Regions from separate parts of the [Enterobacter] lignolyticus SCF1 genome, predicted to be linked through region 3. Evidence: predicted binding sites of a transcription regulator. Region 3 holds the regulator's gene; each other region holds the start of a gene.
The links. The regulator LexA, encoded in region 3, represses DNA repair genes until DNA is damaged. The targets are predictions, from matches to a motif close to TNCTGTATGTACATACAGNA.
Positions count from the first base shown of each region.

Region 1: uvrB (excinuclease ABC subunit UvrB) is a predicted target of LexA. The motif match lies at 2,661-2,680, and genes of this name have one in related genera.
Region 2: sbmC (DNA gyrase inhibitor SbmC) is a predicted target of LexA. The motif match lies at 4,800-4,819, and genes of this name have one in related genera.

Region 1 is NC_014618.1:3,243,601-3,250,973, forward strand. It holds gene pmrB (two-component system sensor histidine kinase PmrB) at 1-501, shown strand, start outside; gene uvrB (excinuclease ABC subunit UvrB) at 564-2,585, opposite strand; gene bioD (dethiobiotin synthase) at 3,196-3,885, opposite strand; gene bioC (malonyl-ACP O-methyltransferase BioC) at 3,878-4,633, opposite strand; gene bioF (8-amino-7-oxononanoate synthase) at 4,617-5,771, opposite strand; gene bioB (biotin synthase BioB) at 5,768-6,808, opposite strand; gene bioA (adenosylmethionine--8-amino-7-oxononanoate transaminase) at 6,895-7,373, shown strand, end outside.
Region 2 is NC_014618.1:1,795,757-1,803,129, reverse strand. It holds gene ENTCL_RS08395 (AEC family transporter) at 1-866, opposite strand, end outside; gene ENTCL_RS08390 (2-hydroxycarboxylate transporter family protein) at 1,255-2,589, shown strand; gene ENTCL_RS08385 (DUF496 family protein) at 2,658-2,981, opposite strand; gene ENTCL_RS08380 (FUSC family protein) at 3,146-4,204, opposite strand; gene sbmC (DNA gyrase inhibitor SbmC) at 4,305-4,778, opposite strand; gene dacD (serine-type D-Ala-D-Ala carboxypeptidase DacD) at 4,906-6,078, opposite strand; gene sbcB (exodeoxyribonuclease I) at 6,264-7,373, shown strand, end outside.
Region 3 is NC_014618.1:4,435,936-4,443,308, reverse strand. It holds gene plsB (glycerol-3-phosphate 1-O-acyltransferase PlsB) at 1-999, opposite strand, end outside; gene ENTCL_RS20610 (diacylglycerol kinase) at 1,129-1,497, shown strand; gene lexA (transcriptional repressor LexA) at 1,607-2,215, shown strand; gene dinF (MATE family efflux transporter DinF) at 2,284-3,603, shown strand; gene zur (zinc uptake transcriptional repressor Zur) at 3,637-4,152, opposite strand; gene ENTCL_RS20590 (cupin domain-containing protein) at 4,267-4,755, shown strand; gene dusA (tRNA dihydrouridine(20/20a) synthase DusA) at 4,948-5,946, shown strand; gene pspG (envelope stress response protein PspG) at 6,087-6,329, shown strand; gene ENTCL_RS20575 (quinone oxidoreductase) at 6,509-7,373, opposite strand, start outside.

The sequences.
Region 1 (7,373 bases), 1.2 Mb from region 3:
ATTACGCAGCTGCTGCAGCTGGCGCGGGTTGGACAATCCTTTTCCGCGGGAAGCTATCAGCAGGTCATGCTAATCGCCGACGTCGTTTTACCGATTCAGGGCGAGCTGGAAACGATGCTGGCCCATCGCGGGCAAACGCTGCGGGTGCCTGACGGAGTAAACGACGTCACGGTGTCCGGCGACGCGACGCTGCTGCGGGTGCTGCTGCGCAATCTGGTGGAAAACGCCCATCGCTACAGCCCGGAAAACTCGGTGATTACGATCGGCGTCTCGCCGGGATCGCTTGCCGTCGAAGACGAAGGTCCGGGAATCGACGAGGCCAAAAGCGGGGAGCTCAGCAAAGCCTTTGTGCGTATGGACAGCCGCTACGGCGGCATTGGGCTCGGCTTAAGCATTGTGACCCGTATCGCCCAGTTGCACGATGCGCAGTTCTTTTTGAACAACCGCAAGCCGGAGCCGGGCGCACGCGCGTGGGTGAAATTTCCGCGGCGGTTACGTTAAAACCCCTCGCGGCGTGAAAGTCCGTCAACCGAAAGAGCCTGTCATTACAGGCTCTTTTCGTTTCAGGATGCGACGATAAACAGCTCCCGTAGCTGGTGCAGCTGGTCGCGGATCTGCGCGGCTTCCTCGAATTCGAGGTTCTGCGCATGCTGCATCATCTGCCCTTCCAGCTCGTGGATTTTTTGCTGCAGCGCTTTCGGCGTCAGCGCTTTTTCCACCGCCTCGGTCTGCGCGGCCGTACGGGATTTCCCGCGGCCCTTGCCGCGCGTTTTCGCCAGCCCCTCGCCGAGCGCCAGAATATCGACCACCTTCTTATTCAGACCCTGCGGCACGATGCCGTGTTCTTCATTGTACTGCGACTGCTTCTCGCGACGACGCTCGGTCTCGCCGATCGCTTTCGCCATCGACGGCGTAATTTTATCGCCGTACAGAATCGCCTTCCCGTTGACGTTGCGCGCCGCGCGTCCAATGGTCTGAATCAGCGAGCGCTCGGAGCGCAGGAAGCCCTCTTTATCGGCATCCAGAATCGCCACCAGCGAAACTTCCGGCATATCCAGCCCTTCTCGCAGCAGGTTGATGCCCACCAGCACGTCAAACTCGCCGAGGCGCAGGTCGCGAATGATCTCCATCCGCTCAACGGTGTCGATATCCGAGTGCAGGTAACGAACCCGCTCGCCGTGCTCCTCAAGATATTCCGTTAAATCTTCCGCCATGCGCTTGGTCAGCGTCGTCACCAGCACGCGCTCGTTGATGGCGGCGCGCAGGCGAATTTCGGACAGCAGGTCATCCACCTGGGTGGAAACCGGGCGAACTTCGATAATCGGATCGAGCAGACCGGTAGGACGCACCACCTGGTCAATCACCTCGCCGCCGGATTTCTCCAGCTCATAGTTGCCAGGCGTCGCGGAAACATAAATGGTTTGCGGCGCCAGCGCTTCAAACTCTTCAAATTTCAGCGGACGGTTATCCAGCGCCGAAGGCAGACGAAAGCCGTACTCCACCAGCGTCTCTTTACGCGCCCGGTCGCCGCGGAACATTCCGCCGATCTGCGGGATCGTCACATGCGATTCGTCGATCACCAGCAGGCCATCTGCAGGCAGGTAGTCGAACAGCGTCGGCGGCGGCTCGCCCGGGCCGCGGCCGGACAGAAAGCGCGAGTAGTTTTCAATGCCCGAGCAGTAGCCCAGCTCGTTCATCATTTCAAGGTCAAACTGGGTGCGCTGGCTCAGGCGCTGCTCTTCAAGCAGCTTGTTGTTCGCCAGCAGCACTTTGCGCCGGTCGACCAGCTCCTCTTTGATCTCCTCCATCGCCTGCAGAATGCGTTCACGCGGGGTCACGTAGTGCGTTTTCGGATAGATGGTATAACGCTGAATGGTTGACTCTACATGTCCGGTGAGCGGGTCGAACAGCGACAGGCGCTCAACCTCCTCGTCGAACAGCTCAACGCGCAGCGCGATATCGTCCGATTCCGCCGGGAAAATATCGATCACCTCGCCGCGCACGCGGAAGGTGCCGCGCTGGAAGGCCTGATCGTTGCGGGTGTACTGCAGCTCCGCCAGCCGACGCAGAATAGCGCGCTGATCGATGATCATCCCGACCGTCATGTGCAGCATCATTTTCAGGTACAGATCCGGGTCGCCCAGGCCGTAAATGGCGGACACCGACGCCACAACCACGACGTCCCGCCGCTCGAGCAGCGCTTTCGTCGCCGAAAGGCGCATCTGTTCGATGTGCTCGTTTACCGACGCGTCCTTCTCGATGAAGGTATCGGAGCTTGGCACGTACGCTTCCGGCTGGTAGTAGTCGTAGTAGGAAACGAAGTACTCCACCGCGTTTTCAGGGAAAAACTCCTTCATTTCGCCATACAGCTGCGCCGCCAGCGTTTTGTTGGGCGCCAGCACCATGGTCGGCCGCTGCAGGTTATTAATGACATTGGCGATGGTAAACGTCTTCCCCGACCCCGTCACGCCAAGCAGCGTCTGGTGCGCGAGGCCGTCTTCAAGCCCCTCTTCCAGGCGGCGAATAGCCTCAGGCTGATCGCCTGAAGGACGGAAAGCGGAATGCAATGTAAACGGTTTACTCATGGATGGCGGCCTGATGAAGGATAAGCGAGCAGGTGATTAATTCTACTCGCCAGACGCTATTTTGCCAACAAATTATACTGGATAAAAAAACAGTAGCGTATTATGGTATCCGTGTTACCCGAAAAGGAGACCCGTAGAAGCCGGGGAAATTTTCGCTGCGGCAAGATAAAACGCCAGCCCTTTGCGGTTATCCCCAGAATTTTTTTCGTCTTTAACATTTGTCAAGACGTGCGATGCATCTTTTGCGTCAGCGGGTGACACTTTTCTGACAGGCATTGCTTTTATTTAACTTACTAATAAATAAATAAAATACCTAAAAGCCGCGTTTCGCACCAATTTAGTCGCAGGCCGCGTATTCTCTCGTATGCCACGTGTTTTCTAACTCTAATACACAAGGTTATCCACAGGAATAGTGGATAACTGTCTGCAGCCCATATCCCCTGCCCCTCGCACAAATCGAAACTCACCCGAAAGAATGAGGACAAAAAATTTTTTATCGCTATTTTTTGACTTTTATCAGCTAAGCGAAAGGGGTCAGTTATGGAATATTGCTCACATTTCAATCCATAAGCATGATGCCAGGCGCACAACACCCGGCATCAGAGAAACGTCAGAGGCTGGTATTAAGTACTGCAAGATCCAGATACTGCCCCAGATCCTGCCGTTCAGCCTCCGCGCCCAGCCAGGGGATCTCCCCCAGCAGCGGCGCCGGTATCAGCTGCTGCAGCGTGGCCATGTATTCCGCATGGCGTTTGCCCGGCGCCTGCACGTCGTTGGCGACCCATCCGGCCAGCCGCAGCCCGGCCTGCCGCACCGCCTGCGCGGTCAGCAGCGCGTGGTTGATGCAGCCAAGCTTCACGCCGACCACCAGGATAACCGGCAGCCGCTCCTGCGCCACCCAGTCGGCAAAGCTCAACGTCGGCGACAGCGGCGTAAACCAGCCCCCGGCGCCCTCCACCAGCACCCACTCCGCCTGCGAGCTCAGCGTCTGTAAACCGGCTGAGAGCCGTGCCGCCTCGATAGGACGCTGTTCGTCGGCGGCGACGATGTGCGGCGAGGTGGGTTCAGCAAAGGTATACGGGTTCACCTGCTCATAGCTGAGCGGCAGGCGGCTGTTGCGCTGGAGCGCCAGCGCGTCGCTATTGCGTAGCCCCTCGGCGGTCATTTCGCTGCCGGAGGCTACCGGTTTGTAGCCCGCGGTCCGTTTTCCGGCGCGGTTCGCCGCCTGCAGCAGCGCGCAGCTGGCGACGGTTTTCCCCACCTCGGTGTCGGTGCCGGTGACAAAATAACGTTCAGTCACGTGTCATCACTCCTGTAAAAATATGGTACGTCAGCGGGCAGGCGCCCTGCTGTTTCGGCCAGGCAAGCTGCAGCTGCTGCAAACGGCTGCGGGTCAACGTCCGGCTGGCGCGTCCTTCGTGCAGATGGGTGGCGCCAATGCCTTTGAGCGAGCGCATGGCGCTCAGCGCATCGGCAAACGGCACGCTCAGCGTCTGTAGCGCAAATTCGCCGCGCAGCCCGCTCAGCGCGCTGTCGAGCGCCTCGCGGGATAAAAAGCGATTGGCGTGCGGCTTTTCGTCGATCGCCCGCCAGGCCTGGCGGAGTTCCGGCAGCGAATCCGCCGCCAGGGTGGTAAACGCCAGCACGCCGCCGGGGCGCAGCATGCGGTAGAGCTCCTGCACCGCATCCTGAAGCGAATCGCACCACTGCACCGCCAGATTGCTCCACACCAGATCGAACTGCGCCGACGCCAGCGGAATAGCTTCAATATCCGCCTGCACGTAATGATCGGCGGCCTGCTGCCGCCGGGCTTCGGCCAGCATCTGCGCGGAGAGATCGAGCGCGGTCACCTCACAGCCGTTGTCGCGCCAGTAGCGGCTGATGCCGCCCGGCCCGCAGCCGGCATCCAGCACCCGCGCAAAACGGCGGGCCGGGAGGCGGGCCATCAGCGCGTCGGCGCTGCGGCGCTGCAGCTCGTTATGCTGCTGATAGTGCGGCGCGGCGCGGCCAAAGGCGGCGGCGACGGCCTGTTTATCGACCGGCGGCATCCAGCACCTCCAGCAACCGATCGATGTCGTCCTGCAAATGCGCCGCCGTAAGGGTAATGCGCAGGCGCGCCGTACCGGCGGGCACCGTCGGCGGACGAATGGCGCTGAGCCAGCAGCCCTGCTGGCGAAGACGTTCTGCCAGCGCCAGCGTCGGCGCATTTTCGCCGACAATAAGCGGCTGGATCGCGCTTTCGGAGGAGGTTAGCCGCCAGCCGAGCTGCTGCGCTCCCTGGCGAAAACGACCGATGTGCTGGCGCAGCGTTTCGCGGCGCGCATCGCCCTCCTCGCTCATCACCACCGCCAGCGCTGTCTGCAGCGCCACCGCCTGGGCGGGCGGCATCGCGGTGCTGTAGATCAGATGCCGGGCAAACTGCAGCAGATACTCGGCGACGCTGTCGCTGCACAGCACCGCCGCTCCGCTCAGGCCGAACGCCTTGCCGAAGGTGACGACCAGCAGTTCGGGCTTCACCCCCTGCGCCGCGCAGCTGCCGCGCCCGTCGCCACAAACGCCGATGCCGTGCGCGTCATCCACCATCAGCCAGCCGTTCGCCGACCGCGTACGGGCGGCGATGTCGGCCAGCGGCGCGCTGTCGCCGTCCATGCTGAAAATACCTTCGGTCACCACCAGCTGCTGCCCCGCTACCGGTTTCGCCAGCAGCGTCTGCAGATGTTCGCCGTCGTTATGCGTAAACCGCCGCAGTTCGGCCGGGCTGAGGCTTGCGGCTTCAAGTAGCGAGGCATGGCTCAGCCTGTCGGCGATAATCCGGTCGCCCTTGTGCAGCAATGCGGCGATCGTCGCCTGGTTGGCGGCAAAACCGGAAATAAACAGCAGCGCCCGCGGGTACCCCAGCCGGTCGGCAAGCGCCGCCTCCAGCGCCTGGTGCGCCACGCTGTAGCCGGTCACGTGCCCGGAGCCGCCGCTGCCCGTACCGTACTGCGACGCGCCTTGCTGCCAGGCCGCCACGATCTGCGGATGCTGGCTGAGCCCGAGATAATCGTTGCTGGAAAAATTTAGCCAGCGCGCGTCGCCCTGGCGCAGCCAGCGTCCTGCCCCCTGGCTTACCGGCAGACGTACGCGCAGCGCCTGCGCCGCGCGCCGCTGCATCAGGCTGTCGTCAATCTTCTGCTGCCAGCTCATACCGCCGCCGCGTTGTAGTACGTACTGGTATCCGGCGTCATCAGCGACTGCTCAAGACGCTGCTGCTGCTCGTTGTCTCCCGCCAGCACCTGCGTTTGCTGCGGGTTAATGCCGAGCTTGCGGAACAGCAGCAGATCGTTGTCCTCCTCCGGGTTCGGCGTGGTCAGCAGCTTGCAGCCGTAGAAGATGGAGTTCGCCCCGGCCATGAAGCACATCGCCTGCGTCTGCTCATTCATCTTCTCGCGTCCGGCGGAAAGGCGGACGTGCGAGGTCGGCATCATGATGCGCGCCACGGCGATGGTGCGGATAAAATCAAACGCATCGACATCGTCGTTGTCCTCAAGCGGCGTGCCCTTCACCTTCACCAGCATGTTGATCGGCACGCTTTCCGGCGGGGTCGGCAGGTTGGCCAGCTGCAGCAGCAGACCGGCGCGATCCTTCACCGTCTCGCCGAGGCCCACAATGCCGCCCGAGCAGACCTTAATCCCGGCGTCGCGCACCTTATCGAGCGTATCCAGACGCTCCTGATAGGTGCGGGTGGTAATGATGTTGCCGTAGAATTCCGGCGACGTATCCAGGTTATGGTTGTAGTAATCGAGCCCCGCAGAGGCCAGGCGCTGCGCCTGATCGTCCGACAACGTGCCCAGGGTCATACAGGCTTCCAGCCCCATCTCCTTCACGCCTTTGACCATTTGCTCGAGGTACGGCATGTCGCGCTCGTGCGGGTTTTTCCACGCGGCGCCCATGCAGAAGCGGGTTGAACCGGCGTTTTTCGCTTTACGCGCCGAATCCAGCACCTGCTCTACTTCCATCAGGCGCTCCGTCTCCAGCCCGGTTTTGTAGCGGGCGCTTTGCGGGCAATATTTGCAGTCCTCCGGGCAGGCGCCGGTCTTAATCGACAGCAGCGTGCTGACCTGAACCTGCCGCGGGTCGAAGTGCTGACGATGCACCTGCTGGGCTTCAAACAGCAGTTCCAGCAGCGGCTTTTCAAATAATTCAGTAACCTGCGACATTGTCCAGCGAGTGTGGTGAGCCATTGGCCTCTCCAAAGTGTTTTGTTTATTTCTGGGTTCCGTGTAAGCTCGTAAACCTAAAACTTTTCAAAATGGTTTACAAGTCGATTATGACGCAGGACGATCTCGCTTTCGATCAACGCCACATCTGGCACCCCTATACGTCAATGACGTCTCCGCTGCCGGTATACCCGGTCGCCGCCGCCCACGGCTGCGAGCTGACGCTGGCCACCGGCGAGCGCCTGGTGGACGGTATGTCCTCCTGGTGGGCGGCTATTCACGGCTACAACCACCCGCAGCTGAATGCGGCGATGAAAGCGCAGATTGACCAGATGTCCCATGTCATGTTCGGCGGGATCACCCATGCGCCCGCAATCGCGCTGTGCCGTCGGCTGGTAGCGATGACGCCCGCGCCGCTGGAGTGCGTGTTTCTCGCCGACTCCGGGTCGGTGGCGGTGGAAGTGGCGATGAAAATGGCGCTGCAGTACTGGCATGCCAAAGGCGAACCGCGACGCCGTTTCCTGACCTTTCGCAACGGCTACCATGGCGATACCTTCGGTGCGATGTCGGCCTGCGATCCCGACAGCTC
Region 2 (7,373 bases), 2.2 Mb from region 3:
TCAATATAGGTATCGCTACGTAACGCAAACATACCTGCGGCAATCGCCGAAGGCGTCGCGCCGATAATAATCACCTGCTGCATTAAGGTATGACTTAAACCAAACGCCAGGCCGGCGGCCGCCATCAGCCCTGGCTGAATCAAATTCTTAATGCTGATATTGGTAAAGGTCTGCACATTGAGCGTCGGGCGCTCGCCGTAGAACAGCAAACCCAGGGCGAACAGCGAGAGACCGCCCGCGACCTTCCCGACCATCTCGATAGGCGAGCTCAGCAGATGCGGCAGCTGTACGCCCGCGAGGCTTAACAGCACGCCGGAAATGGGGATCCAGACAATCGGATTTCTGACGGCTTTCAGCAGATTTTGCATGACCAGCCTGGCGGGATGCAGATCGTCGTGGGCGCCTCCTGACTTATCTCCCATACGAATCAGGATGATAGTCAGCGGAATCATGAACACGCTGGTGACTAAGTTGCCGATCAGCACCCCGAGAAAACCTTCAGGACCAATCAGCACCGCCAGCACCGGCGCGCCAAAGTAGGCCATATCCGGGAAGGCGCATACCAGCGACTGTACCGCGCTGGTTTTAATGTCATGGCGGAACACGTAGCGTGAAATAAGCAGCGTCAGGAAATAAGAGCCCATCAGCCCTATCACCAGCACGGCCATAAACGAAAAGTTTTTGATTTTATCCGGGTTAGTATTCAACGCGCCGATAAACAGATGAAACGGCAGCGCAAAGCGGATCACCACGGTGGCTAAGACCGAGGCATCCTCACGACGTGTGTAACCTAATTTTCCGCTTAACCATCCAAGTAACATAATAAAGACTAAAGGAAACAGAGATTGTAATAGTAATGAGGGCATGAAAACTCCTGACAGTATAATAAGACAGGGATATAGCATTGTGTCGGTGGCTAATTTAACGATCACCCACAAACCTTGTGGTGACTAAACTCACATTTATCCCTGTTTAAATACTTTCACTGCAGCTACTTTACTTACAAATATCGACACCCGCCCTTTCAATAACTTTAATTACAAAATAAAGAATTAAGTTATTTAAATAGAACATTACGCAGTGGTCACAAAATCGGCACAAAGAAAATTAACAGACCTTTTTAATGATAATCGCCTGTGTTAGTTTTTCCACGCTGCCTTTGCATGGTTCATCTCTGACAACTTTGTTCTTATTTTATATCGCTTTATTTTTAGTTATTCCCTACGTTTTTATTAATATAATCAGGTAACATAAATGGAAAATAATTCACTACATCATACCGTTGAGAAATCTGCTCCCGGCGGACAACCGCTGAGACTTTTGGGTAATATTGAAGTCGGTTCCGTACCGCTGGCGCTGTTTATTACCATCGCCGCTATCGTTGCCGCCTCCGGCGCGGCAGGTTTACTGCCGAAGAATATGATAGGCGGCCTCGCGGTCATCATGACCTTAGGCTTTGCGCTGGCGAAAATTGGCCGCATGATCCCCGTGCTGAGAGAGATTGGCGGCCCGGCGATCCTCTGTCTGATGGTGCCGTCGGTACTGGTCTATTTTGACGTGTTCCAGGCGCATACCATGGCGACCGTCCACCTGCTGATGAAAGAAGCGAATCTGCTCTATTTCGTGATTGCCTGCCTGGTGGTCGGCAGTATTCTGGGCATGAACCGGACTATCCTTATTCAGGGGATGATACGTATGTTTGTACCGTTAGTCGTCGGCACCGGGGCGGCTATCCTCAGCGGCCTGCTGGTGGGCTCCCTGTTCGGCTACAGTATTTATCACACCTTTTTCTTCATCATTGTGCCGATTATCGGCGGCGGTATCGGCGAAGGCATTTTACCGCTCTCTCTGGCCTACTCCGCTATCCTTGGACAAACCCCGGACGTCTACGTCGCCCAGCTGGCGCCTGCCGCCGTCGTTGGCAACATTTTCGCCATCATCTGCGCCGGGGTGCTGGCGCGTATGGGAAGCCGCCGTCCGTCGCTTTCCGGCAACGGGATGCTGATTCGCAGCCGCGAAGACAACAGCGTATTTACCCAGACTCAGAGCGTGCAGCAGACCGATTTCCAGCTGATGGGCGCCGGTTTACTGATGATTTGCGCCTTCTTCATCGTCGGCGGCCTGTTCGAAAAGCTGGTGCATATTCCCGGTCCGGTACTGATGATCCTCGCGGCGGTATTTTGTAAATACGCCAAAGTGATCCCGTCGTCGATGGAGATGGGCGCGCACAGCTGCTACAAGTTTGTATCAGCCGCGCTGGTGTGGCCGCTGATGATTGGCCTTGGCATGCTGTATGTACCGCTGGAGAGCGTGGTGGCGGTATTTTCCGTCGGCTATGTGGTGGTCTGCGGGTCGGTGGTGATCGCCATGACGCTGAGCGGCTTTTTCATTGCTTCACGGCTCAATATGTACCCGGTAGAGGCAGCTATCGTCACCTGCTGCCATAGCGGTCTCGGCGGAACGGGCGATGTCGCCATCCTGTCGGCGTCCAACCGGATGTCGCTGATGCCGTTCGCGCAGATCGCCACGCGCATCGGCGGCGCCTCGACGGTGATCGCCGCCACGCTGCTGCTGGGCTGGGTGGTTTAAGCCCGCGTGCAGGCAAAAAAAACGGTGAAAGCGCCAGGCTTTCACCGTCTTACTGAAGGGACAGGTAATTACTCAGCGGTTTTCTGCTCGCCCATCACTTTCAGCTTTTTGGAGATGTCGCGACGCTCTTTGGACAGCTCAGCGTTTTTGATGATGTAGTCATCAACGCGGTCTTCATAGTCGGTCTTCATGCTGACGATGATGCCCTGGATCGCCTCAACGCTCATCCCAGGCTTGATGTAGTCACTCAGGTTGTCGAGCAGCAGAACACGTTTCTGGTTGTCACGGATCTTTTTCTCAACGTCCTGAATTTCACGCTGCAGCTTGTTCTTACGGCGGAACAGACGAACAAACTCCAGTACGTCCTGGAACGAAGGTTTGGTTGTTTCCATTTTTACACCCCTAATGATTGAGATTCGGATTCGTAAAGCCATCGCGTAGGGTAAACATAACTGTTCGCGGCGGCTGATGACAATGGTTTTTGCTTTGGGTTTATCATAACCCTAAATACAGCTGAATCGAAACAAGCAGACGGTAAACCGCAGCCATATGAGCGTTATTTGCGCAACGCCCGGCAAATCAGATGCGACAGCAGCTCCAGCTGCCGCGCCAGCTCCATACTTAGCCATACGTAGCCGTGGATCGGCGTCTCGGACAGATTATCTCCCTGATACTCCCCCACCAGCTGGCGCAGCTCGGCGACAATCTCATTGAGCTTTTCATTGTTCGCCAGAATCGGCTGCGGGTTGCCTTCATACAGCGCATGGGCGATGGTCAGCAGCGTCTGCTGGGTCATCTGCTGCATATCGCGCAGCGTCTGGGCGTTGAGCATCACGTAGTGGCTGCCGCGCGACGCCCAGTAGGCGTTGATTTGCAGCTCCAGCATACAGACCAGGTTGCGGCTGACGGTTTGAATTCCCTCGAAAATTGCCTTCTGGATGTGCGTCTCTTTGCTGGCCGGGGTGATAAACCCGCGCATTTTCACCACGTCATTGAGGGCTTTCTGGATATATCGCTCCAGGCGCGGGCGCTCAAGCAGGTTGGGCGAAAAGCCCGCCTGGTACAGGCGGTTCAGTTCAGTGACGTAGCTCGCCATCTGGATGCGCCAGTGCAGAAACGCGCGCTGCGGCCAGATGCCGGTAAACAGCATCGCCAGCAGCGAACCGAAAATCACGTCGCCGGAGCGCCACAGCGCGGTGTGCATATCCCCCGCTGGCGCCCCCACCACCACCGCCAGAGTAATGCCGATCAGCAGCGCCTGATAGGGCTTTTTGCCGAGCGCCAGCCAGCCGCAGAGAAACATCGCCACGGCGCACCAGACGATCATCAGCGGCAGGGAAATCAGTTCGAGTTTTAGCGCCACCAGCCCGAGCGCGGAGCCGAGGATCGTCCCGCCGATACGCTCGAAGGCGCGCGGCACCACGTTGCCCCAGAACGAAATAGGCCCCATGATCACGACAATCGTGATCAGGGGCCACGTCCCTTCCGGAACATCAAGCAGGCGAATCAGTAAAAATGTCAGAACGAACGCCAGCGCAATGCGCACCCCGTGAACCACACGGTAGTGGCGATACAAGCGAATTTCAAAAGGACTGAGTGATTTATCGGCGCGCACACCCACTCTCCGGCCGGACTAAAAGCACAATTGTATCCGTTTTTCTGCTACACGGATCACGTGAGTGTAAATAACCATTAAATACCAATGGCTATTGGCGTTACCCCGCCCGACGGGACACCGCGATATACATTTCGATATCCCAGTAGCCGTCCTGATTACCGTCATTCAGATAGCGCTCAAAGCACGGTTTTGCCGCCATCTCCCAGGCCGTATCCGCAAGCACGCTGCCGAAGAACTGGTACCATGGGGTGGCGAAATCATGATTCACGACCCGCGCGCTGGCGACCGCATACTCGCCGCCGGACACCTGCGTCAGCATCACGCCCTCGCTGTTGGCCGGGATCTGAAAACCGGGTTCTACGGTCACCACCGTGTCGCAGCGCAGTTTTTCCGCCGGCACCTCGTCGGGGTTATCGTAATAGACCGCCAGCCACTCTTTCGCCGGAATGTCCCGGCCGTCAACCCACATCATTAGCTGTTCAAAACCTTGTTTTACCGTCTGTTCCCATGGGCCAACCATGTGAAAACCGGCCACGACACGCTGTTGTTCCTGTCTGATGCTGTATTCCATAAAGCCTCCGCATGTGAAGATTACTGTATAAATATACATATGAAATGTAGCAAAGCCATGTCAATGTAGTATGTGCGGTATTTCACAGAACGGAAAAGGGAAACGCCCCAAAAAAAGGGGCGTTTCGTCAGGCGCTGTGGTGCAGCCAGTCGCTAAAGCGGGAGAAAATGCCGCCTTTATTGACGCTTTCCAGCGTCACCAGCGGCCAGTGGGCGACCACCTTATCGCGATCGTACAGCTGGATTTCGCCCACGCGCTGATGCGCGGCGATGGGAGCATCAAGCTCTTTCGCGTCGAGGACATATTTAGCTTTGATGTTCGGCACTTCGGCTTTCGGCAACGCCAGCCAGAAATCCTGATCGGTGCCGAGGCGGATCTGCTCTTTGTCGCCGTACCAGATGCGCTCGCTGCCGACCTGTTTGCCGCTGTGCAGGATCTGGACGGTGTCGAAGTTCTGCTGGCCCCAGTGCAGCAGCTTGCGCGCCTGCTCTTCGCGGCCTTTTGCGCTTTCCGCGCCCATGACCACCGCGATCAGGCGGCGCTCGCCGTCTACCGCCGAAGCGATCAGGTTAAAGCCCGCTCCCGACGTGTGGCCGGTCTTCAGCCCGTCCACGTTCATGGTTTTATCCCACAGCAGGCCATTACGGTTTTGCTGGGTGATGCCGTTCCAGGTCAGGCTCTTTTCGCTGTACATGTGGTAGAAATCAGGCTCGCCGTGGATGATCGCGCGGGAAAGCACCGCCAGATCGTAGGCGGAGCTGTGCTGCCCCGGCGCATCAAGACCGTGCACCGTTTCAAAGTGGGTATCCTTCAGCCCCAGCTTCTGCACATAGCCGTTCATCAGCTGCACAAACTGCGGCTGGCCGCCCGCGACGTAATCCGCCAGCGCCACGCAGGCGTCGTTGCCGGAGTCAACGATAAGCCCGCGGCTCAGGTCGCGCACCGTCAGGCGATCGCCGGGTTTGAGGAACATCAGCGACGAGCCGTCAAACACCGGGTTCCCTTTCGCCCAGGCGTCGTGCCCTACGGTCACCATATCGTCCGGCGTGATTTTGCGGCTGTCGATAGCGCGATCGACCACGTAGCCGGTCATCAGCTTGGTTAAGCTGGCGGGATTGCGCTGCTGGTGTTCGTTGCCTGCCGTTAAGATTTGGCCGGTAGTGTAATCCATCAGCACCCATGCCCCAGCCTGAATGGCCGGCGGCGATACCGTGATGGGAAGCGCGTCTGCGGCAAATGCGCAGGAAATGCCCGAAGCGAGCAAAGATACAGCAATAAACATACGGCCTTTCAACAGCATATCCTCAACTTTCATCAATTCGCCGTCCTTTTTACGGGACTTACGCTTTACTGACAGCGTTAAATTGCAAGAAAGTATGACAACTCCTGCCGCAGGCGGCAGCGGAATCACCGCCTTACCCTTCTGATGGCGCGCCAAATCGTTTACCATGCTGGGTTCACGCGCATACGGATGACTGACAGACAATGCAAGAGACGCAATCGCCGCCTGGATTCCTTTTCCACGACTACGAAACCTTCGGCACCAGCCCGTCGCTGGACCGCCCCGCCCAGTTCGCCGCCCTTCGCACCGACGGTGATTTCAACGTCATCGGCGAGCCGGAAGTGTTCTACTGCAAACCGGCGGATGACTACCTGCCGCAGCCGCAGGCGGTGCTGATAACCGGCATTACGCCGCAGGAGGCGCTGGCCAAAGGGGAAAACGAAGCGGCCTTCGCCCGTCGCATTCATGCGCTGTTCACGGTGCCGAAAACCTGCGTTGTCGGCTACAACAACGTGCGCTTTGACGACGAAGTCACCCGCAATATCTTCTACCGCAATTTTTACGATCCTTACGCCTGGAGCTGGCAGAACCATAACTCGCGCTGGGACCTGCTGGACGTGATGCGCGCCTGCTACGCCCTGCGTCCGGAAGGGATCAACTGGCCGGAAAATGAGGACGGGCTGCCGAGCTTTCGCCTTGAGCACCTGACCCGCGCCAACGGCATTGAGCACAGCAACGCCCACGATGCGATGGCCGACGTATACGCCACCATCGCCATGGCGCAGCTGGTGAAATCGCGCCAGCCGCGGCTGTTTGACTACCTCTATACGTATCGCAATAAGAACAAGCTGGCGACGCTGATTGACGTGCCGCAGATGAAGCCGCTGGTGCATGTCTCCGGTATGTTTGGCGCATGGCGCGGGAATACCAGCTGGATAGCGCCGCTGGCCTGGCATCCGGATAACCGCAACGCGGTGATTGTGGTCGATCTGGCGGGCGACATGTCGCCGCTGCTTGAGCTGACGGCGGACGAGCTGCGCGATCGTCTGTATACCGCGAAGGCCAGTCTCGGCGATCTCGCCGCCGTACCGGTCAAGCTGGTGCACCTCAACAAATGCCCGGTGCTGGCCCAGGCGAATACCCTGCGCCCGGAAGATGCCGACCGTCTGGGCATTAACCGCCAGCAGTGTCTCGATAACCTGAAGCTGCTGCGAGACAACCCGCAGGTCCGCGACAAAGTGGTGGCGATTTTCGCCGACGCGGCGCCGTTTGTACCGTCGCAGAACGTGGATGCGCAGCTCTACAACGGCTTT
Region 3 (7,373 bases):
GATGCCGGCGGCGATATGCGGCGGCACCAGCCCCTGGTGATAGAGCACGTAGGAGAGCAGCAGGTAGTCCATATGGCTGCGGTGGCAGGGCACATAGACAATCTCGTGGCCGTCGTGGGCCAGCTGGCGCACGCGCTCGGCGTTATGGACGTTGATCCCCTGGTACAGACGGTTCCAGGTAAAGCCCAGCACGCGGTCGGTCAGGCGAATCATCTCATAGGAGAAGTTGGCGGCGATCTCTTCCATCAGCGCCACGGCGTTTTGCTGCGCTTTCTCATGGGAGATTTTCTTGCTGCGCGCTTCGTCTTCTACGGCGCGGGCGATGGCTTTCGACGCCAGCAGCTTATTGAACAGGTCCTGACGCGCCGGCAGGCGCGGGCCTACTGCCGCCAGACGCTGACGGGCAAAGTGCATACGCGCGACGCGCGCCAGCTTCTGGGCTATCGTTTTATCAGTGCCGTGTTCGGTGGCCATCCAGCGCAGCGACACCGACGGCGAGAAGCGGACAAAGCTGTCGCGGCCAAGCCAGGTGACGGCGAAGAATTTCTGGATGCCGTTGAGTATGCGCAGCGGCGGGTTGACCTCGCCTTTTTCACGACCCGGCGAGCGGCCGAACATTACCGAAACCGGCACCATCTGCACGTCCAGATTCGGATTGCTGCGATGCAGATCCAGGTAGTCATGGAACAGCTTGATGGACTCTTCTTTCGGCGTGTACCAGGTAAACACGCGCGGTCCGCCATGGATGAAAATATGACGCGGCAGCACGGTGCCGTCGATTTCCAGCGGTTCCAGCGGGTCGGGGAGGTCGTGCGCCAGGCATTGGGCGCGCAGCGTCAGTAGGTCCGCCTTCGAGTTATACGGCAGAACGTACATAATAGGGCGTGACGTATCGAGCCCAAGCTCCGGGGCAGGTTCCGCCGGAATGGACTTGCTTTTTACCAGCACGCTTAATGGTAAATTCAGTAATTTGTAGTAAATTCGTGGCCAGCCAGACATAAACGATGTAAAGCCTCTGGTTAATCATGCAAATGCGCCGCAAGGATAACAGAAAGTGCGCAGGATTTCTGTTCTACCGCGTTTGATGCAAAGTGACATTGACGCTAAATATGAAAAAAGGGTTTTTTGATGGCAAATGATACCACCGGGCTTACCCGAATCATCAAAGCGGCAGGCTATTCCTGGCAGGGATTCCGCGCCGCGTGGAAAAACGAAGCCGCATTCCGTCAGGAGGGCACCGTGGCCGTCATCGCCGTCATTATCGCGTGCTGGCTGGATGTCGACGCCATTACGCGCGTGCTGCTGATTGGCTCTGTGCTTCTGGTGATGATAGTGGAAATTCTCAATAGTGCGATTGAAGCGGTGGTCGATCGCATCGGTTCCGAACGCCATGAGCTGTCGGGGCGCGCTAAGGATATGGGGTCGGCGGCGGTGCTGCTGTCGATTTTTATCGCCCTCATCACCTGGGGCACGCTTCTCTGGCCACATTTGCGATAAGGCTCGTGGAATTGCGCAAACGTCTGGTTTTTTATGCGTTTTGTGGTTCCAAATTCGCCGTTAACTGTATATACTCACAGCATAACTGTATATACACCCAGGGGGCGGAATGAAAGCGTTAACGACCAGGCAGCAAGAGGTGTTTGATCTCATCCGGGATCACATCAGCCAGACGGGGATGCCACCCACGCGTGCGGAAATCGCGCAGCGTCTGGGGTTCCGCTCCCCGAACGCTGCTGAAGAGCATCTGAAAGCGCTGGCGCGTAAAGGCGCAATTGAAATCGTTTCCGGCGCTTCCCGCGGGATCCGTCTGCTGACGGAAGAGGAAGAAGGGCTGCCGCTGGTGGGGCGCGTCGCCGCGGGTGAACCGCTGCTGGCGCAGCAGCACATTGAGGGTCACTACCAGGTCGACCCGGCGATGTTCAAACCCAGCGCGGACTTCCTGCTGCGCGTAAGCGGCATGTCGATGAAGGATATCGGCATCCTCGACGGCGATCTGCTGGCGGTACATAAAACGCAGGACGTGCGTAACGGCCAGGTCGTCGTCGCGCGTATCGACGATGAAGTTACCGTGAAGCGTCTGAAAAAGCAGGGCAGCGTCGTGGAACTGCTGCCGGAAAACAGCGAGTTTTCCCCGATTGTGGTCGATCTGCGTCAGCATAATTTCTCCATCGAAGGACTGGCGGTCGGCGTGATTCGCAACGGCGAGTGGCTGTAATTTCCTCCCTTCTCCGGCGGCGCTTTTCCTGGCGCCGCCGCGATTTCTGATCACCACAGGTTTTCTCCATGTCGCTGTTTACCCCTGCGGATAAAGCGTTATGGCGCCTCGCGCTGCCGATGATTTTCTCCAACATCACCGTACCGCTGCTTGGCCTGGTGGATACCGCCGTGATCGGCCATCTCGACAGCCCGGTGTACCTGGGCGGCGTTGCCATTGGCGCAACGGCGACCAGTTTCCTGTTTATGCTGCTGCTGTTCCTGCGTATGAGCACCACGGGATTAACCGCTCAGGCGTTTGGTGCGCGAGACCCTCTGCGCCTGGCGCGGGCGCTGATCCAGCCGCTGCTGCTGGCGCTGGGCGCCGGGGCGGCGATCGTCCTGCTGCGTACGCCGCTGATTGAGCTGGCGCTGCATATTGTGGGCGGCAGCGATGCGGTGCTGGAGCAGGCCAGACGCTTTCTTGAAATCCGCTGGCTCAGCGCCCCGGCCTCTCTGGCTAATCTGGTGCTGCTTGGCTGGCTGCTCGGCGTACAGTACGCCCGGGCGCCGGTTATCCTGCTGGTGGTGGGCAACGTGCTTAACATTGCGCTCGACCTCTGGCTGGTGATGGGGCTGCATATGAACGTGCAGGGCGCCGCGCTGGCGACCGTCTGCGCCGAGTACGCGACCTTCTTCATCGGTCTGCTGATGGTACGGCGGGTGATGACCCTGCGCGGCATCAGCGTGACGATGCTGAAAACGACGTGGCGCGGCAACTTCCGTCGCCTGCTGGCGCTCAACCGCGACATCATGCTGCGTTCCCTGCTGCTGCAGCTGTGCTTTGGCGCGTTGACGGTGTTCGGCGCGCGCCTGGGCCCCGATATCGTAGCGGTCAATGCGGTTCTGATGACGATGCTGACCTTTACCGCCTACGCCCTCGACGGCTTTGCCTTTGCGGTGGAGGCCCATTCAGGACAGGCCTACGGCGCCCGCGACGGCAGCCAGCTGCTGCACGTGTGGAACGCGGCCTGCCGACAGGCGGGCATTGTGGCGCTGGCGTTTGCCGGGGTCTATGCCATCGCCGGCGAGCACATCGTCGCCCTGCTGACCTCGCTTGCGGAACTGCGCCAACTGGCGGACCGCTACGTTTTCTGGCAGATGGTGCTGCCGGTGATCGGCGTCTGGTGCTACCTGCTGGACGGCATGTTTATCGGCGCCACGCGAGGGGCGGAGATGCGTAACAGTATGGCGATTGCGGCGGTGGGGTTTGCCCTGACGCTGCTGAGCGTCCCGGCGCTCGGCAACCATGGGCTATGGCTGTCGCTGACCGTCTTTCTTGCCCTGCGCGGGATGTCGCTGGCATGGATCTGGCGTCGGCACTGGCGGCGCGATAGCTGGTTTTCGTAACGGGCTGGCGGTGGCGCTACGCCGCCGCAGGCCTTAGCGCGGCTTTTTCTTAACCTGAATGGTGTGGTCGTGCCCGCAGCAGTCCTGAGAACGGCAGGCTTCCACTTCAACGCACTGCGCGCACAGGCCATGCGCTTCAATCACGTTGTGGCGCAGCGCAAACCCCATGCGGGCGGCCAGCATATGCATAATGTCTTCCACGCCCTCAGCGGCTTCCTCTTTCACCACGCCGCAGCGGTCGCAGATAAACATGGCGGAGGTATGAGACGGCTTATCGAAGAGGTGGCACAGCACATAGCTGTTAGTGGACTCCACCTTATGGACAAAGCCTTGCTCCAGCAGAAATTCCAGCGCACGATACACCGTCGGGGGCTTTGCCTGCGGCTCGCTGACTTTGAGCAGATCGAGGAGATCGTAAGCGCTGATGGCGCCCTGCTGCAGGCTCATCAAGCGTAGAACTTCGAGACGCTGCGGTGTCAGACGCACGCCGCGTTGAGCGCACAGCTTTTCAGCCTGTGCGAGCAGGTCCTGCGATGGGGTCTTTTCCATGAACGTCCTCAGATCGGTGGAAGTAAACCCTTACTTTATCATGTTATCCCAAAAACACCGAGAACCCGCCGGGTGTGCTATACCTGACGCATCTCAACATCCAGGAATAAAGTCATGAAAAGACCGGACTGTATTCGCCACTGGCGTGAACTGGAAGACGCGGATGATTCGCGCTATGCCGACAGCCGTGAGCTGATGTCCATCGGCGCGCCGCTGGCGCGTCGGCTTGGGCTGATGCGTCTTGGTATTCATCATGAGCGCCTGCCGCCGGGGCGCCGCACCTCGTATCCCCATGCGGAAAGCGACGAGGAAGAGTTTATCTACGTGCTGGAGGGGCGTCCGCAGGCATGGATCAACGGCTATCTCTGGCAGCTGGAGCCGGGCGACAGCGTCGGTTTTCCGGCGGGAACCGGGGTGTGCCATACCTTCATCAACAACACGCTGGAGGAGGTGCGGCTTCTGGTCGTGGGGGAGGCGAACAAAAAATATAACCGGATTTATTACCCGCTGAATCCGGAGTATGCCGCGACCCGGGAAGACCGCTGGGTGGATCATCCGCCGCAGTTTTTTGGCCCTCATGACGGGAAACCGTCGCGAAAGTAAGCGTGAAGGCAAAGCTGATGCCGGGCATTTCTGCAGAAATGCCCGGCTTGTTCAGGACCGGGCGGCTTTAATTCAGGTTTACCTGAGGCTGATCGGCTGATCCTGGCGCTACCTGTAGAGACGTAAATCGTATCCTTTTTGAGCCTGTGCTATAGTAGCGCCCCTTTTTTACCGGATGCTTATTACTTCGCCATGCTGCCAGAAACACAATCCCCCGTTTTTCCTGCACACCGCTTCTCTGTTGCGCCGATGCTCGACTGGACGGACAGGCATTGTCGTTACTTCCTGCGCCTGCTGTCGCGCCAGACGCTGCTGTACACCGAGATGGTCACCACCGGGGCGATCATTCACGGGAAAGGCGATTATCTGGCCTATAGCGAGGAGGAGCATCCGGTTGCGCTGCAGCTCGGCGGCAGCGATCCGGCGGCGCTGGCACAGTGCGCGAAGCTTGCGCAGGCGCGCGGGTACGATGAAATCAACCTCAACGTCGGCTGCCCGTCGGACCGCGTGCAGAACGGCATGTTCGGCGCCTGCCTGATGGGCAATGCGCAGCTGGTGGCGGACTGCGTGAAGGCGATGCGCGACGCGGCGTCGATTCCGGTGACGGTCAAAACCCGTATCGGCATCGACGATCAGGACAGCTACGAATTCCTCTGCGAATTTATTAACACCGTTTCCGGCCGCGGCGAGTGCGAGATGTTTATCATCCATGCCCGCAAGGCCTGGCTGTCCGGGCTAAGCCCGAAAGAGAACCGGGAGATCCCGCCGCTGGATTACCCGCGGGTCTATCAGCTGAAACGCGATTTTCCGCACCTGACGATGTCGATTAACGGCGGCATCAAATCGCTGGCCGAGGCGAAGGCGCATCTGCAGCATATGGACGGCGTGATGGTTGGCCGCGAGGTGTACCAGAACCCGGGCATACTGGCGACGGTGGATCGCGAGATTTTCGGCGCCAGCGCGGCCGATGCCGACCCGATCGCCGTGGTGCGTGCCATGTACCCGTATATTGAGCGCGAGCTGAGCAACGGCACTTACCTGGGACATATCACCCGCCACATGCTGGGCCTGTTCCAGGGAATTCCGGGCGCGCGGCAGTGGCGCCGCTACCTCAGCGAAAACGCCCATAAAGCCGGCGCGGACATCAACGTGCTGGAGCAGGCGCTGCAGCTGGTGGAAAACCGTCGTTAATTTTTCACCACTTAATCGTCAAATTCACCACGCCTTGCGAATATCTGCGAGGCGTTTTTCTTGATATTCAATATGTTAACTTTGGCACGGTTCTTGTAATAGCTCATCCATAAGCGATTTATCAAGGTTGGGAGAAAACCATGCTGGAGCTACTGTTTATTATTGGGTTTTTTGTCATGCTGCTGGTGACGGGCGTCTCTCTGCTGGGGATTCTCGCCGCTATGGTGGTGGCGACGGTGGTGATGTTTGTCGGCGGGCTATTTGCGCTTACGCTCAAGCTGCTGCCGTGGCTGCTGCTGGCGGTGGCGGCGGTATGGGTGATTCGGGCGATTAATGCGCCGAAGGCGGCACGTTATGAGCGTAATGACCGCTGGCGTTACTAAGGTATTGCGGGATGCGTCACAACATGAGAATTTTGCGCCGGGCGGCGTAGGCAGGTCGTCATAAATCTGTCACTATCACCGCGCTAACAAATTCATCGAGCTGTACCCTACATACAGCCGAACTATAAAAAGTAAGGGCTTCCTCCGGGAAGCCCTAAACTTTTCTATCCGCCCGTTCCTCAGGGCAGCAGCAGGCTCGAGCCTTGCGTCGCCCGGCTTTCCAGCACCTCATGGGCCTTTTTCGCCTGCGCCAGCGGGTATTTCTGCGCGTCGGCGACATCAACCCTGATAACGCCGCTGGCGATCAGCGAGAACAGTTCGTTACTGGCCTCCGCCAGCTCTTCGCGGGTGGTGATATAGCCTTGCAGGGAAGGGCGCGTGACGTACAGCGAGCCCTTCTGGTTCAGAATGCCGAGGTTAACCCCGGTGACCGCGCCGGAGGAGTTGCCGAAACTCACCATGAGTCCGCGCCGCTGCAGGCAATCAAGCGACATTTCCCAGGTATCCCTGCCCACGGAGTCATACACCACGCGCAGCTTTTTACCGCCGGTAATCTCTTTTACCCGTTCCGCCACGTTTTCGTCGCGGTAGTTGATCACCTTCCATGCGCCCGCCTGCAGCGCCCGCTGCGCCTTCTGCTCAGACCCGACGGTGCCAATCAGCTTCGCGCCCAGCGCTTTTGCCCACTGGCAGGCGATAAGCCCCACGCCGCCCGCCGCCGCATGGAACAGGAACGGCTCGTTCGGCTGGATCTCGTAGGTTTTGCGCAGCAGATAGAACACCGTCAGCCCTTTGAGAAACGACGCGGCGGCCTGCTCGAATGAGATAGCCGACGGCAGGATGGCCGCTTTATCCGCCGGCACGTTATGAACAGAGCTGTAGGCGCCAAGCGCCGACTGGGCGTACACCACGCGGTCGCCGGCTTTGATGTGCTTCACGCTGCTGCCGACCTTGCTCACGACCCCGGCGGCTTCGGTTCCCAGACCGCTTGGCAGCGATGGCGGTGGATAGAGGCCGCTGCGGATATAGGTATCGATATAGTTG